Regions from separate parts of the Streptomyces sp. NPDC087263 genome, predicted to be linked through region 2. Evidence: riboswitches for the same ligand, from Rfam matches in the RefSeq annotation. Region 2 holds a riboswitch; each other region holds the start of a gene.

Region 1 (4,564 bases), on a different contig from region 2:
CCTCGTTCTCGGTGCCCGAGCCGCGCATGGCGGTGGTGACCCCGTTCGACAAGAGCGCGATGCGCAACATCGAGCAGGCGATCCGCGACTCCGACCTCGGCGTCAACCCGAGCAACGACGGCAACATCATCCGGGTGGTGTTCCCGGAGCTGACCCAGGAGCGCCGCAAGGAGTTCATCAAGGTCGCCAAGACCAAGGGTGAGGACGCCAAGATCTCGATTCGCTCCGTCCGCCGCAAGGCGAAGGAGACCATCGACAAGCTGATCAAGGACGGCGAGGTCGGCGAGGACGAGGGCCGCCGTGCGGAGAAGGAACTCGACGACACCACGGCGAAGTACGCCGCTCAGGTGGACGAGCTCCTGAAGCACAAGGAAGCGGAGCTGCTCGAGGTCTGATGAACGACTCTTCCTGGGCGCCGCCGCCACAAGCCGGGTACTGGGGGCCGTCCGAGCAGGGGCCTGTCCAGGGGGCTGCCCCGGCGGGTCCCCCATACGATGCGTATGACGCGCAGCACACTCGCCCCATGCCCATCGTGCCCGACGTACCCGAACATGGCGGAGACCAGGATGACGACCGGGGGGCCGCTCGGCTGAGCGGTCCCCTGTTCCGCGACGACACACCGGCGACGGCGCCGCCCTACGGAGGCCCGTCGCAGAAGCCGCAGGAGCCCATGCCCAGCGACCCACAGCCCGCCTCCGCACCGCAGAAGAAGAGCGCGGGACGGGACCTGGGCGCGGCCATAGGGGTGGGCGTCGGGCTCGGCGCGGTGATCATCGCGTCGTTGTTCATCGTCAAGGCCGTCTTCATCGGCGTGATAGCGGTCGCTGTGGTCGTGGGGCTGTGGGAGCTCACATCGCGGCTGGAGGAGCGCAAGGGCATCAAGGCGCCTCTCGTGCCGCTGGCGCTCGGCGGTGCGGCGATGGTCGTCTCCGGTTACGTCCGGGGCGCCGAGGGTGCGTGGGTGGCGATGGCACTCACCGCGCTGGCCGTCCTGGTCTGGCGCATGACGGAGCCCCCCGAGGGCTATCTGAAGGACGTCACGGCCGGTGTGTTCGCGGCCTTCTACATCCCGTTCCTGGCCACGTTCGTCGCGCTGATGCTCGCGGCCGACGACGGCTCATGGCGGGTGCTCACGTTCCTGCTGCTCGCCGTGGTCAGTGACACGGGCGCGTACGCGATCGGCTGGCGCTTCGGCAAGCACAAGCTGGCGCCGCGCATCAGCCCCGGCAAGACCCGCGAGGGCCTGGTCGGAGCGGTCACTTTCGCGATGGCCGCGGGTGCGCTGTGCATGGAGTTCCTGATCGACGACGGCACCTGGTGGCAGGGCCTGCTCCTGGGCCTCGCGGTCGCCGCCAGCGCCACGCTGGGCGACCTCGGCGAGTCCATGATCAAGCGGGACCTGGGCATCAAGGACATGGGCACGCTGCTGCCGGGTCACGGCGGGATCATGGACCGGTTGGACTCGCTGTTGCCCACAGCTCCGGTGGTGTGGCTGCTGTTGGTGATCTTCGTCGGGTCGGGCTGACCTGCTGTTGTGTATGCGTCTGTACGTCGCTGACGTGCGGGTTTGTCGGTGAGGGGCTCGTTGTCCACAGGGCGGCGAGTCCCTCTCCGTATGTCTGCGACACTGGTACGGCCATGCCTAAGCCCGGAGAACTCACATTCGTCGCCCCGCGCGGAGCCAAGAAGCCGCCGCGGCATCTTGCCGATCTCACGCCCGCTGAGCGTAAGGAAGCGGTTGCCGCGATCGGTGAGAAGCCGTTTCGTGCCAAGCAGCTGTCGCAGCACTACTTCGCGCGGTACGCGCACGACCCCGCGGAGTGGACGGACATCCCGGCCGCCTCGCGCGGGAAGCTTCAGGAGGCGTTGCTTCCCGAGCTGATGACGGTCGTGCGGCATCTGTCGACCGACCAGGAGACCACTCGCAAGACCTTGTGGCGGCTGTTCGACGGCACGCTCGTCGAGTCCGTGCTGATGCGGTACCCGGACCGGGTGACCATGTGCATCAGCTCGCAGGCCGGGTGCGGCATGAACTGCCCGTTCTGTGCGACCGGGCAGGCCGGGCTCGACCGGAACCTCTCCACCGGCGAGATCGTGCACCAGATCGTCGATGGCATGCGGGCGCTTCGGGACGGCGAGATCCCGGGTGGTCCGTCGCGGCTCAGCAACATCGTCTTCATGGGGATGGGTGAGCCGCTGGCCAACTACAAGAGGGTGGTCGGGGCGATCCGCGCGCTGACCGACCCCGAGCCGGACGGGCTCGGCCTCTCGCAGCGGGGCATCACCGTGTCGACCGTCGGGCTCGTCCCGGCGATCAACCGGTTCTCCGACGAGGGCTTCAAGTGCCGCCTCGCCATCTCCCTGCACGCGCCCGACGACGAGCTGCGCGACACCCTCGTCCCCGTGAACACGCGGTGGCAGGTGCGGGAGGTGCTGGACGCCGGCTGGGAGTACGCGGCGAAGTCCGGGCGCCGGCTCTCCATCGAGTACGCGCTGATCAGGGACATCAACGACCAGGCCTGGCGTGGCGACCGGCTCGGGCGGATGCTCAAGGGCAAGCCCGTGCATGTCAATCTCATCCCGCTGAACCCGACGCCGGGTTCGAAGTGGACCGCCTCGCGGCCCGAGGACGAGAAGGCGTTCGTCGAGGCGATCGCGGCCCACGGGGTGCCGGTCACCGTTCGGGACACCCGCGGTCAGGAGATCGACGGGGCGTGCGGTCAGCTCGCGGCCACCGAGCGGTAACCTGGGCAACATGGCTGCGTACGTGCATCCTTAGGTACCTACATCTTCATATTCCGACAGGGGAGCGCCACAGCGCTGAGAGTGCGGTAGCCGGGCCACCGGTGGGCCGCAGACCCTCAGAACCTTGCCCAGGTCATTCTGGGTAGGAAGTTCGGTCAATACTCAAGCTGTTGCGCCCTGCCCGGGAACTGTCAGAGGTTCCCGGGCAGGGCCGCGTCTCTTCCTGGTCATCCCAGGAGGAATTCAGTGAGCAAGAAGAAGACGATCACGGCCGTCGTCGCTGTCGGTGTGGGGTTGGGGCTCGTCACGCTCTCCGCGTGCGGCTCGACCGATTCCGGTTCCGGGAGCGGTGGTGACTCCAAGACGGTGACTCTCGTCAGCCATGACTCCTTCGCCTATTCCAAGGACGTGCTGAGCGCCTTCGAGAAGGAGTCCGGGTACACGGTCAAGGTCCTCAAGGACGGCGACGCGGGGCAGGCCGTCAACAAGGCGATCCTCACCAAGGACAACCCGCAGGGCGACGTCTTCTTCGGCGTCGACAACACCCTGCTGTCCCGCGCGCTCGACAACGGGCTCTTCCAGTCGTACGACGCCAAGGGCTCGGACCAGATCCTCCCGGAGTACCGGGTCGACGAGGACAAGCACCGGGTGACGCCCATCGACACGGGCGACATCTGCGTCAACTACGACAAGGCCTACTTCAGCGAGCACAAGCTGACGCCGCCGCAGTCCTTCGAGGATCTGATCAAGCCCGAGTACAAGAACCTGCTCGTCACCGAGAACGCCTCCACCTCCTCGCCTGGCCTCGGCTTCCTGCTCGGGACCGCGGCGAAGTACGGGGACGACGGCTGGCAGGACTACTGGACCAAGCTCAAGGCCAACGGCGTCGAGGTCGTCGACGGCTGGGAGCAGGCGTACAACGAGGACTTCTCCGGGTCCGCGGGCGGCAAGAAGGCCAAGGCGGACCGTCCGCTCGTCGTCTCCTACGCCTCCTCGCCGCCCGCCGAGGTCATCTACGCCGACCCGAAGCCGACGACCGCGCCGACCGGCGTCGCGACCGGCACCTGCTTCCGGCAGGTCGAGTACGCGGGGCTGCTGAGCAACGCGAAGAACACCAAGGGCGGCGAGGCGCTCATCGACTTCCTGATCACCAAGCAGTTCCAGGACGACATGCCGCTGAACATGTTCGTCTACCCGGTGGTGGAGGGCGCGAAGGTGCCGGCCGAGTTCACGGAGTTCGGGCCGCAGGCCAAGGACCCCGAGACCATGGCCCCCAGCAAGATCGCCGAGAACCGTGACCAGTGGGTCAAGTCGTGGACCTCACTCGTACTGAAGTAACGCCCCGGGCGCGAAGGAAGTCCCGTCGGGGAGGTGCGGCGCGGCTCGGGCTGATGGCCCTGCCGATCGCGTTCTTCGGCGTCTTCTTCGCCTACCCCGTGGCGGCGATCGTGGCCCGCGGCCTCAAGGTCGACGGGGTCTGGCAGTTCGGGCGGATCGGGGATGTCCTCGCGCAGTCCGACATCCGGCACGTGTTGTGGTTCACCACCTGGCAGGCGCTTGCCTCGACCGCGCTCACACTGCTGATCGCGCTCCCCGGCGCGTACGTCTTCGCGCGTTTCGATTTCAGGGGCAAGCAGGTGCTGCGGGCGGTGGTGACCGTGCCGTTCGTGCTGCCGACGGTCGTCGTCGGTACGGCGTTCCTGGCGCTGGTCGGCCGGGGCGGGCTGCTGGACGAACTGTGGGGCGTACGGCTCGACACCACCGTCTGGGCGATCCTGCTCGCGCACGTCTTCTTCAACTACGCGGTCGTCGTCCGTAC
Region 2 (4,564 bases):
GACTATCCGTAGCAGGCTCCCCTCCGTTTCTGCCCAACGGCTCGTCAGCGTGCGAGCCATCAGCCCTACGGAGCATCGGGGGATGCAGATGAACAGCGTTCCGCAGCACCTGCTGAGCGAGGACCGCCAGGACTATGAGCGGATCCTCGATGAGGCGCTGCGCTCCGCACCACACCGCCCGGAACTCGCCGCTGTCGGCCAGCGGCTCAATCCGGAACAACTGCGCACCATGGCGCTCAACGCCACCGCGCTCATCGCGGTGGCAGCGGCAACCGAGTACCAGCACTACGTGAAGGTCCGTGAGGAACTGCGTCAGCCGGCGCCGAGCACCCCGCCTGTCCGCAAGGAAGCCGGTTCCGCCGAGCCGGGTTCGAGCGCGATGGGGCTCGCCGCCACCGTGGGGGAGGTCACCGAGTCAGCCGGAGCGGGCGCCATCGCCGTCGTCGCGGTGCTCGCCCCCGTCCTCGCCGGGACAGCCGCGGCGATATTCCTGCTCGTGGGGTACATCCTGAAGATGATCACCCCCGAGCCGGCGTTCGCCAAGACCCTCCTGACCACCGGGTGGGTCTTCGGCGCGGTCACGGCGGCCGCGATTCTGGTCGCCGCGGTCGGACTCCTGCTCACCGCCCTGCGCAACGGCTCGTCCTCGCTCCAGGCCGGAGCACACGGCGAGCTCGACGAACAGGTCGCCCGGGCCAGGGAAGCCTGGCGCGAGGCTCTGCTGGAGCGCGGCATCCTGCCGTTCCTCCGGGAGGCTCTCGCGGATCCGGGCTCGGCAACATTCGGCCGTCCGTCGCCGACACCGACGAGCCGCATGCCGCAACTGGGCTACAACCGGCCGGGGTTCAGCAGCCCCGACGGCGGCCCGGCAGCCGGCCAACGCCCGAGCTACTCAAGCCCGGACTTCTCCAGCCCGGACTTCGGAGGGCCCGAACACCAGCCGGAGTGACACCCGGCCGTGACCGCGCCGCTCAACCTCCAACCGCCCGAGCTCGCCGGCTACATGCTCGAACACGTCGCAGCCTGCGGAGCCCGCCGACCGGGCAGTGCACCGGACCTGTCCCAACAGCCCCGGCGCACTGCCCGCGTTCCAGTCAGTCAGCCAGCGGCAGATACACCCGGTTCCCGCTCGCCGCGAACTCCTTCGACTTCTGCAGCATCCCCTCGGCGACCTCCTCGGCGGAGGCCCCCGCGGCCGCCGTACCGCCGAACTGCTCGGTGATGCTGTGGCTGATCTTCATGGAGCAGAACTTCGGCCCGCACATGGAGCAGAAGTGGGCTGTCTTGGCAGGCTCGGCCGGGAGGGTCTCGTCGTGGAACTCCCGTGCCGTGTCGGGGTCGAGGGCCAGGTTGAACTGGTCCTCCCAGCGGAACTCGAAACGGGCGTCGGACAGCGCGTCGTCCCATACCTGCGCACCTGGGTGCCCCTTGGCGAGGTCGGCTGCGTGGGCGGCGATCTTGTAGGTGATGACGCCGGTCTTCACGTCGTCACGGTTGGGCAGGCCCAAGTGCTCCTTGGGCGTGACATAGCAGAGCATGGCCGTGCCCCACCAGGCGATCATCGCGGCACCGATACCGGAGGTGATGTGGTCGTACGCCGGAGCGACGTCCGTCGTCAGCGGGCCGAGCGTATAGAACGGAGCTTCATCACAGATCTCCTGCTGAAGGTCGATGTTCTCCTTGATCTTGTGCATCGGGACATGTCCCGGGCCCTCGATCATGGTCTGAACGTTGAAACGCTTCGCGATCGTGTTGAGTTCCCCGAGCGTCCTCAACTCCGCGAACTGCGCCGCGTCGTTGGCGTCCGCGATCGACCCCGGCCGCAGCCCGTCCCCGAGCGAGTACGTGACGTCGTACGCGGCGAGGATCTCGCACAGTTCCTCGAAGTTCTCGTAGAGGAAGCTTTCCTGGTGGTGGGCCAGGCACCACGCCGCCATGATCGAGCCGCCGCGCGAGACGATACCGGTCTTGCGGTTCGCGGTGAGCGGTACGAACGGCAGGCGCACGCCCGCGTGGACCGTCATGTAGTCCACACCCTGCTCGGCCTGCTCGATGACCGTGTCCTTGTAGATCTCCCAGGTCAGCTCCTCGGCGCGGCCGTCCACCTTCTCCAAGGCCTGGTAGAGCGGCACGGTGCCGATCGGCACGGGGGAGTTGCGCAGTACCCACTCACGGGTGGTGTGGATGTTGCGGCCGGTGGACAGGTCCATGACCGTGTCCGCGCCCCACTTCGTGGCCCAGGTCATCTTGTCCACCTCCTCCTCGATGGAGGAGGTCACCGCGGAGTTGCCGATGTTCGCGTTGACCTTCACCAGGAACCGCTTGCCGATGATCATCGGCTCGATCTCCGGATGGTTGACGTTCACGGGCAGCACCGCGCGACCGGCGGCGATCTCCTCGCGTACGACCTCGGCGGCGACGTTCTCGCGAACCGCCACGAACTCCATCTCGGGCGTGATCTCACCGCGCCGGGCGTACGCGAGCTGTGTCACGGCCTGTCCGGAGCGGCCACGGCGCGGCTGGCGCGGCCGCCCCGGGAAGACCGCGTCGAGGTTACGGAGGCCGCCGCGCGGTGAGGTGTGCTTGACCCCGTCGTCCTCAGGACGGATCGGGCGGCCCGCGTATTCCTCGGTGTCGCCGCGGGCGATGATCCAGTTCTCACGCAGCGGTGCCAGACCCCTGCGTACGTCGGTGTCGACGGTCGGATCGGTGTACGGGCCGGAGGTGTCGTACAGCGTGACGGACTGGCCGTTGGTGAGGTGTACCTGACGGACCGGCACCCGCAGATCGGGGCGCGAACCCTCGACGTACGCCTTGTGCCAGCCGATGGACTGCCCGGCCCCGTCGTTCTGGGCAGGGGAAGAAGCCCCGTCCGTCTGACTGGAGGCAGACGTGCCTACTACGTCCTTGTTGGTCATGAGACCTACTCCCTACGCCGGCATTACCCGGTAACAGGTTCGGCGGTCGACGCAGCGGATTCCGTCTGCCGATGTTTCATGTGAAACATCGCTGAGACGAAGGTCAGCGCCCTCTCAGCCCGGTGCTCCGAGCTCCCGCGTGTGCAAAGGTGCCTCCACGCTAGCGTCACATCGGGCGCGCTGAACAGTGGGCCCCGTCCGTTCTTGCGATGATCGGTCGGTGACCACGATGCAGCAGCCCCCTATTCCGCCGTCCGAGCCGCCGCACGGACATGGTCCCGGCGACGGTCACGGGCACGGCCGCGGCCACGACCAAGGGCACGGACCTGGTGGCGGCAGAGGGCGCGGCGACGTCCCGGGGCCGGGCGGTAGGCAGGAGCCTGGCGGCGGCCACGGGCCTGGTGGCGGGCAGGGGCCTGGTGGTGGGCAGGGGGCCGGTGGGTGGCATGGGCCCGGTGACGGCCCGGGAGCAGGCGGCGGGCAGGAGCCTGGCGGCGGCCATGGGGCTGGTGGCGGCCAGGGGTCCGGCGACAGCCACGGCCATTCGCACAGTCACAGCCATGGCCCCGCCGCCCCCGTCTCCAAGCATCTGCGCAAGGTCATCGGCGCGGTGCTGATCCCGTTCGCCGCCGCGGTCGTCGTGGGGCTCGTGGTGCTCTGGCCGGGGGGCGCCCCGGGGCACGAGCGCACCGGCGTCGGTTTCGACCGGCAGACCCAGCAGGCGACGGTCACCAAGATCGACAAGGTGGACTGCGATTCCGTGAACGCCTCGGGGGAGACCCCGACCGGCGACACGTCCACCGCCGAGGGCTCCTCGGCACAGCAACAGGCGACGGGTGACTGCAAAAAGGCGACGATCCGGGTCGACACCGGCAGCGACAAGGGCCGTACGTTCACCGAGATCGTCCAGCCGGACCAGTCACGCCAGTTGCACCAGGGCGAGAAGGTCGTGGTCGCGTACGAGCCCTCCGCGCCGAAGGACTTGCAGTACTCGGTCAGCGATGTGAACCGCAGGATCCCGATGACACTGCTCGCCGGGATCTTCGCGCTGGTCGTCGTGGGGGTGGGCCGGCTGCGCGGTGTCATGGCGCTGGTCGCACTGGCCGTCAGCTTCATGATCCTGACGTTCTTCATCCTGCCCGCCATCCTGCAGGGCTCGAACCCGCTGGGCGTGGCGGTCGTCGGGGCAAGCGCCATCATGCTGATCGCCCTCTACATGTGCCATGGCCTCTCGGCCCGGACATCGGTGGCGGTGATCGGCACCCTGCTCTCGCTGCTGCTGATCGGGTTTCTCGGCTCCGTGTTCATCAGCTGGGCCGCGCTGACCGGCAACACGGACGACAACACCGGCCTGATCCACGGGTTGTATCCGAACATCGACATGAGCGGTCTGCTGCTCGCGGGCGTCATCATCGGTTCGCTCGGTGTGCTCGACGACGTGACGGTGACGCAGACCTCCGCGGTCTGGGAGCTGCACGAGGCGAATCCGGCGATGGGCTGGCGGGGGCTGTACCGCGCGGGCATCCGCATCGGCCGCGACCACATCGCCTCGGTCGTCAACACGCTCGTCCTGGCGTACGCGGGCGCGGCGCTGCCCCTCCTGCTGCTCTTCTCGATCGCAGAGAGCAGCGTGGGCACTGTCGCCA
Region 3 (4,564 bases), on a different contig from region 2:
AGTACGGCCTCGCCCGCGGTGAAGCAGCCCGCCGTGTTCGGCAGTACCCGGATGCCGAGCCGGTCGAGGACGGACAGCACCGAACCGTGCACGTAAGCGTTTACGCGCCGCATCGCGACCGTCGTCAGCTCCGTGCCGGAGGCGACGAGCGAGCGCTCCAGGACATCCAGGCTCGGCGCACCCCCCGTACCCATGATCAGACGGGACGTGAAGGACGTACCACCGAGGAGAAAGGGATCGTCGGCCATGGGTCAGCCTCCTTGGACGGCGGTGAGGACTTCGACGCGGTCTCCCTCGGAGAGGGCGGTGGACGACCACTGCCCGCGCGGGACGACGGTTTCGTTGAGCGCGGCGGCGACACCGGACGGGGCCGGGGTGAGCGCCGCGACGAGCGTGTCGAGAGCGGTGCCGGCGGCGATCCGCTGCCGCTCTCCGTTGACGAGGACGCTGACGAGGATGCTCATACGGGCTGCTCCGTGCGGGCCGGGCTGAAGCGCTTGGGGGTGAAGGGGCGTGCCACGTCCGGCAGTTCACCGGTGGTCAGGGCATGCGCCATCGCGTCACCGGTGACGGGTGTCAGCAGGACGCCGTTGCGGTAGTGCCCGGTCGCCAGGAGGAGCCCGTCGAGCTCGGTCGGTCCGAGCAGCGGTGCGTTGTCGGGCGAGCCGGGGCGCAGTCCGGCGCGGGTCTCGGTGAGCGGCAGCTCGGTGATCCCGGGGACCAGCTCATGGGCGTCGCGCAGCAACTCGTACACGCCGCCCGCGGTCACCGTCGTGTCCCAGCCGAGCTCCTCGTTGGTCGCGCCGACGACGAGCTCGCCGTTCTCGCGCGGCACCAGGTAGACGTGACTGCCGCGCACGACGGCGCGCACGGTGCGGCTGAGGAAGGGCGCGTACGGCCGTGGCACGGTCAGCCGCAGCACCTGCCCCTTCACGGGGCGCACGGGCGGCAGTACGTCCTCGGGAACGCCCGCGAGGCGCCCACTGAGGCTGCCCGCGGCGAGGACCACCTGCCCGGCCGACAGCTTGCCGCCGTCCCCGGTGACGACTCCCTGGGCCCGGTTCCGTACCACGCCCAGGCGCTCGGCCCACTTGCGGCAAAACACCACTCCGGCCCGCTCGCATGCCGTGACCAGGGCTTTCGCCAGTCGGCGCGGATCGATCTGGTGGTCGCCGTCGACCCGCAGACCGCCACGCACGCCGGGCGCGAGCATCGGCTCCAGGCGGCGGCACTCACGGCCGCTGAGCCACTCCGAGTCGAGCCCCGACTGACGTTGCAGGGTGTGCAGTTCGCGCAGGTGGGCGCGGTCGTCGGCGTCCAGTGCGACGGCCAGGGTGCCGCACCGGCGGTAGCCGAGGTCCTGGCCCGTCGCCTCGGTGAGCTCGGCGACGAAGTCCGGGTAGCGGTGTGCGGAAGCGAGGTTGAGGCCCAGCAGGGTCTGTTCGCCGTAGTGCAGTTCGGTGACGGCGGCGAGCATGCCGGCCGCGACCTGCGCGGCGCCGCCGCCGGGCTCGGGATCCACCAGCGTGGTCGTCAACCCGCGCTGCGCGGCCCGCCAGGCCGTCACCAGCCCGATGATTCCGCCCCCGATGACAAGGACGTCTGAGGTGCCCGATGACAGGGATGTACGAGATGTGTCGGACGGTGTATGCGACATGGGCGTCCAGCCCCTCCCTTCGCCGGCATGACCCGGATCAGGTTCGTACGGTCGGAGGCCGTCCAGCCTCCCTCTCAGCCCGGTGCGTCCGGACTCCCGCGAGTGCTTTACGTTGGCCAGCCTAGCTCGCCGCCGTATGTCTCAGTAAGGGAGCCTCCGTCCGTGGCCCGTTCGCTCGACGGCCTCGTCCTGTCCCCGGTCGCCGACCAGGCGCCGGGTCAGGTGGGTACGCGCACCCGTTTCACGTACCACGAGCGGGACGGCGAGATCTGGGCCGAATACGAAGGCGGCGACGTCGTACGTGGTCATCTCCTGGGTACCCGCGAGGGCGACCGCCTCGACTTCCGGTACGTACAGCTGAAGCGCGACGGCAGCACCTCCTCGGGGCACTGCGTGTCCCGCGTGGCGGAGCTGCCCGGCGGGCGCGTACGCCTGGAGGAGAGCTGGGAGTGGGAGTCGCAGCGGGGCAGCGGGACCAGTGTGGTGGAAGAGGTCCGTCCGAGTGGTGCGGCCCAGCGGTGCGGAGCAGGTCCGTCCTAGCGGTGCGGCCCAGTCGTGCGGAGCAGGTCAGGATGGGTGGCGTGGAGCAGGTCAGGACGGGCGGTGTGGAGCAGGTCACTGAGCACGCCCCCTGACTGACGCATTGTCAGCTGTCTATGGTGATCAGGTGACCGAGGAGACGCAGGTTCAGGAGCGGACGGTACGGCAGGTCGTCGTCGTGGGCGCGGGCATGGCCGGCGTGCAGACCGCGGTAGCCCTGCGGGAACAGGGTTTCGGCGGCGGCGTGACGCTGATCGGGGCGGAGCCGCACCAGCCGTACGACCGGCCACCGCTGTCCAAGGCGGTACTGCTCGGCAAGGCCGAGGGTTCCGCCTTCGACCTCGACTTCGAGGCACTGGACATCGACCTGCGGCTCGGGCGGGAGGCGCTCGGCGTACGCCCCGAAGACCATGAGCTGGACACTGCCGCGGGGCCGGTGCCGTACGACGTCCTGGTGATCGCGACGGGTGCGGAACCGATCCGGCTGCCGGGCGCGGAGGGCGTGCCCGGGGTACATCTGCTGCGCACCCTGGACGACGCCGAGCGGCTGCGTCCCGTGCTCGCCCAGCAGCACGACATCGTGGTGGTGGGGGCGGGCTGGATCGGCGCCGAGTTCGCCACCGCGGCACGTGAGGCGGGGTGCGCGGTGACCGTCATCGAGGCGGCCGACCGGCCGCTCGCCGGGGCGCTGCCCGCCGAGGTGGCCGCGCCGATGGCCGCCTGGTACGCGGACAGCGGGGCCTCGTTGCGCACCCACGCGCGCGTGGAGCGCGTCGAGCCCGGCGCGGTGGTGCTGGACGACGGCTCCCGGGTGCCCGCGGGCGCCGTCGTCGTCGGCATCGGCGCGCGCCCCGCCACCGGCTGGCTCAGCGGCTCCGGCATCGAGCTCGGCGCCCACCGCGAGGTCGTGGCAGACGACCATCTGCGCACCTCGGTGCCGGACGTGTACGCGGTCGGCGACTGCGCTTCCTTCCCTTCGGGAAGGTACGAGGACCGCCTTCTGGTCCACCACTGGGACAACGCCCTGCAGGGTCCGCGCACGGTGGCGGCGAACATCATCGGCGAGTCTCCTGTGGCGTACGACCCCGTCCCGTACTTCTGGTCCGAGCAGTTCGGCCGCTTCGTCCAGTACGTCGGCCACCACGCACCCGCGGACACGACCGTCTGGCGCGGTGACCCGTCCGGCGCCGCCTGGACGGTCTGCTGGCTGCATGACGGCCGTCTGGTCGCCCTCCTCGCGGTGGGCCGGCCCAGGGACCTGGCCCAGGGCCGGAAACTTATCGAGGCGGGCACTCCGATGGACCCGGAGCTGCTGTCGGACCCGTCGCGGCCGCTGAAGACGGCGACGCCGACGCCGTAGCGGGGCTGGTTCGCCGTGGGCGGAACCGGTGCCGGGCGGGCGATCCGGCCGTGCGGTGACCCGATCCGACGGGCGATCCGGCCGCTCTGTGACCCGATCCTGACGGGGCTCGGCTACCGAGTGTCAGTCCGGGATGGCAGGCTTGTCCTGTGACCGAGATTGACGCAAAGATCGATGCTCTCGTCCCCGCCTGGCTCACCCTCCCCGACATCGCCGAACAGTTCGGTGTCGAGGTGACCCGCGTCCGGCAGTTGGTCAGGGAGGGCCAGGTGATCGCCGTACGCCGTGGTGAGAACCGCGCGCTGCACGTCCCCGCCGCTTTCATCGACGGGGTCGAGCAGAAGGTCGTCAAGGGCCTGACAGGCACTTTGACGCTCCTGCGGGACGACGGCTTCTCCGACGAAGAGATGCTCGAGTGGCTCTTCACCCCCGACCCGAGCCTGCCCGGCACCCCCGCGCAGGCTCTCAGCGAGAATCGCGGCACGGAGGTGAAGCGTCGCGCCCAGGCGCTCGCCGTCTGACCGAGACAGACCGTCCGACGTTCGGACCACGGCGGCCATGGACCACCCCGGCCGCCGTGGTCCCCACGCACCGACAACGGGGGTAACACGCATGCCCGACAACACCGCCACCGCGCGCGCCCAGCTCGCCGACGCCCGTGTCTACCTGTGCACGGACGCCCGCAGGCGCCAGGGCGACCTCGCCGATTTCCTGGACGCGGTCCTGGACGGCGGTGTCGACATCGTGCAGTTGCGCGACAAGGGCATGGAGGCGGCCGAGGAGCTGGAGCACCTCCAGGTCTTCGCGGACGCCTGCGCACGCCACGGCAAGCTGCTCGCGGTCAACGACCGGGCGGATGTGGCCCACGCGGCCGGCGCCGACGTGCTGCACCTGGGCCAGGGCGACCTCCCGGTTCCCGCCGCCCGCGCCATCCTCGGCGACGAGATCCTGACAGGCCGCTCCACCCACGCTGAGTCCGAAGCTGCGGCAGCCGCCGTCCAGGAGGG

What was found. A riboswitch is a leader RNA that binds a small molecule or an ion and turns the genes downstream of it on or off. The one in region 2 is predicted to bind thiamine pyrophosphate.
Region 1: another riboswitch for thiamine pyrophosphate. It lies ahead of ACIPC1_RS05725 (thiamine ABC transporter substrate binding subunit); the one in region 2 lies ahead of thiC (phosphomethylpyrimidine synthase ThiC).
Region 3: another riboswitch for thiamine pyrophosphate. It lies ahead of thiO (glycine oxidase ThiO); the one in region 2 lies ahead of thiC (phosphomethylpyrimidine synthase ThiC).

The regions. Positions count from the first base shown of each region.
Region 1 is NZ_JBIUYT010000002.1:111,422-115,985, reverse strand. It holds gene frr (ribosome recycling factor) at 1-395, shown strand, start outside; gene ACIPC1_RS05735 (phosphatidate cytidylyltransferase) at 395-1,525, shown strand; gene rlmN (23S rRNA (adenine(2503)-C(2))-methyltransferase RlmN) at 1,639-2,745, shown strand; TPP riboswitch at 2,794-2,912, shown strand; gene ACIPC1_RS05725 (thiamine ABC transporter substrate binding subunit) at 2,992-4,083, shown strand; gene ACIPC1_RS05720 (ABC transporter permease) at 4,059-4,564, shown strand, end outside.
Region 2 is NZ_JBIUYT010000004.1:115,386-119,949, forward strand. It holds gene ACIPC1_RS13825 (hypothetical protein) at 83-949, shown strand; gene thiC (phosphomethylpyrimidine synthase ThiC) at 1,095-2,918, opposite strand; TPP riboswitch at 2,911-3,067, opposite strand; gene ACIPC1_RS13835 (YibE/F family protein) at 3,139-4,564, shown strand, end outside.
Region 3 is NZ_JBIUYT010000001.1:223,397-227,960, reverse strand. It holds gene ACIPC1_RS01040 (thiazole synthase) at 1-248, opposite strand, end outside; gene thiS (sulfur carrier protein ThiS) at 252-464, opposite strand; gene thiO (glycine oxidase ThiO) at 461-1,657, opposite strand; TPP riboswitch at 1,655-1,767, opposite strand; gene ACIPC1_RS01025 (hypothetical protein) at 1,820-2,197, shown strand; gene ACIPC1_RS01020 (NAD(P)/FAD-dependent oxidoreductase) at 2,325-3,557, shown strand; gene ACIPC1_RS01015 (Rv2175c family DNA-binding protein) at 3,707-4,078, shown strand; gene thiE (thiamine phosphate synthase) at 4,170-4,564, shown strand, end outside.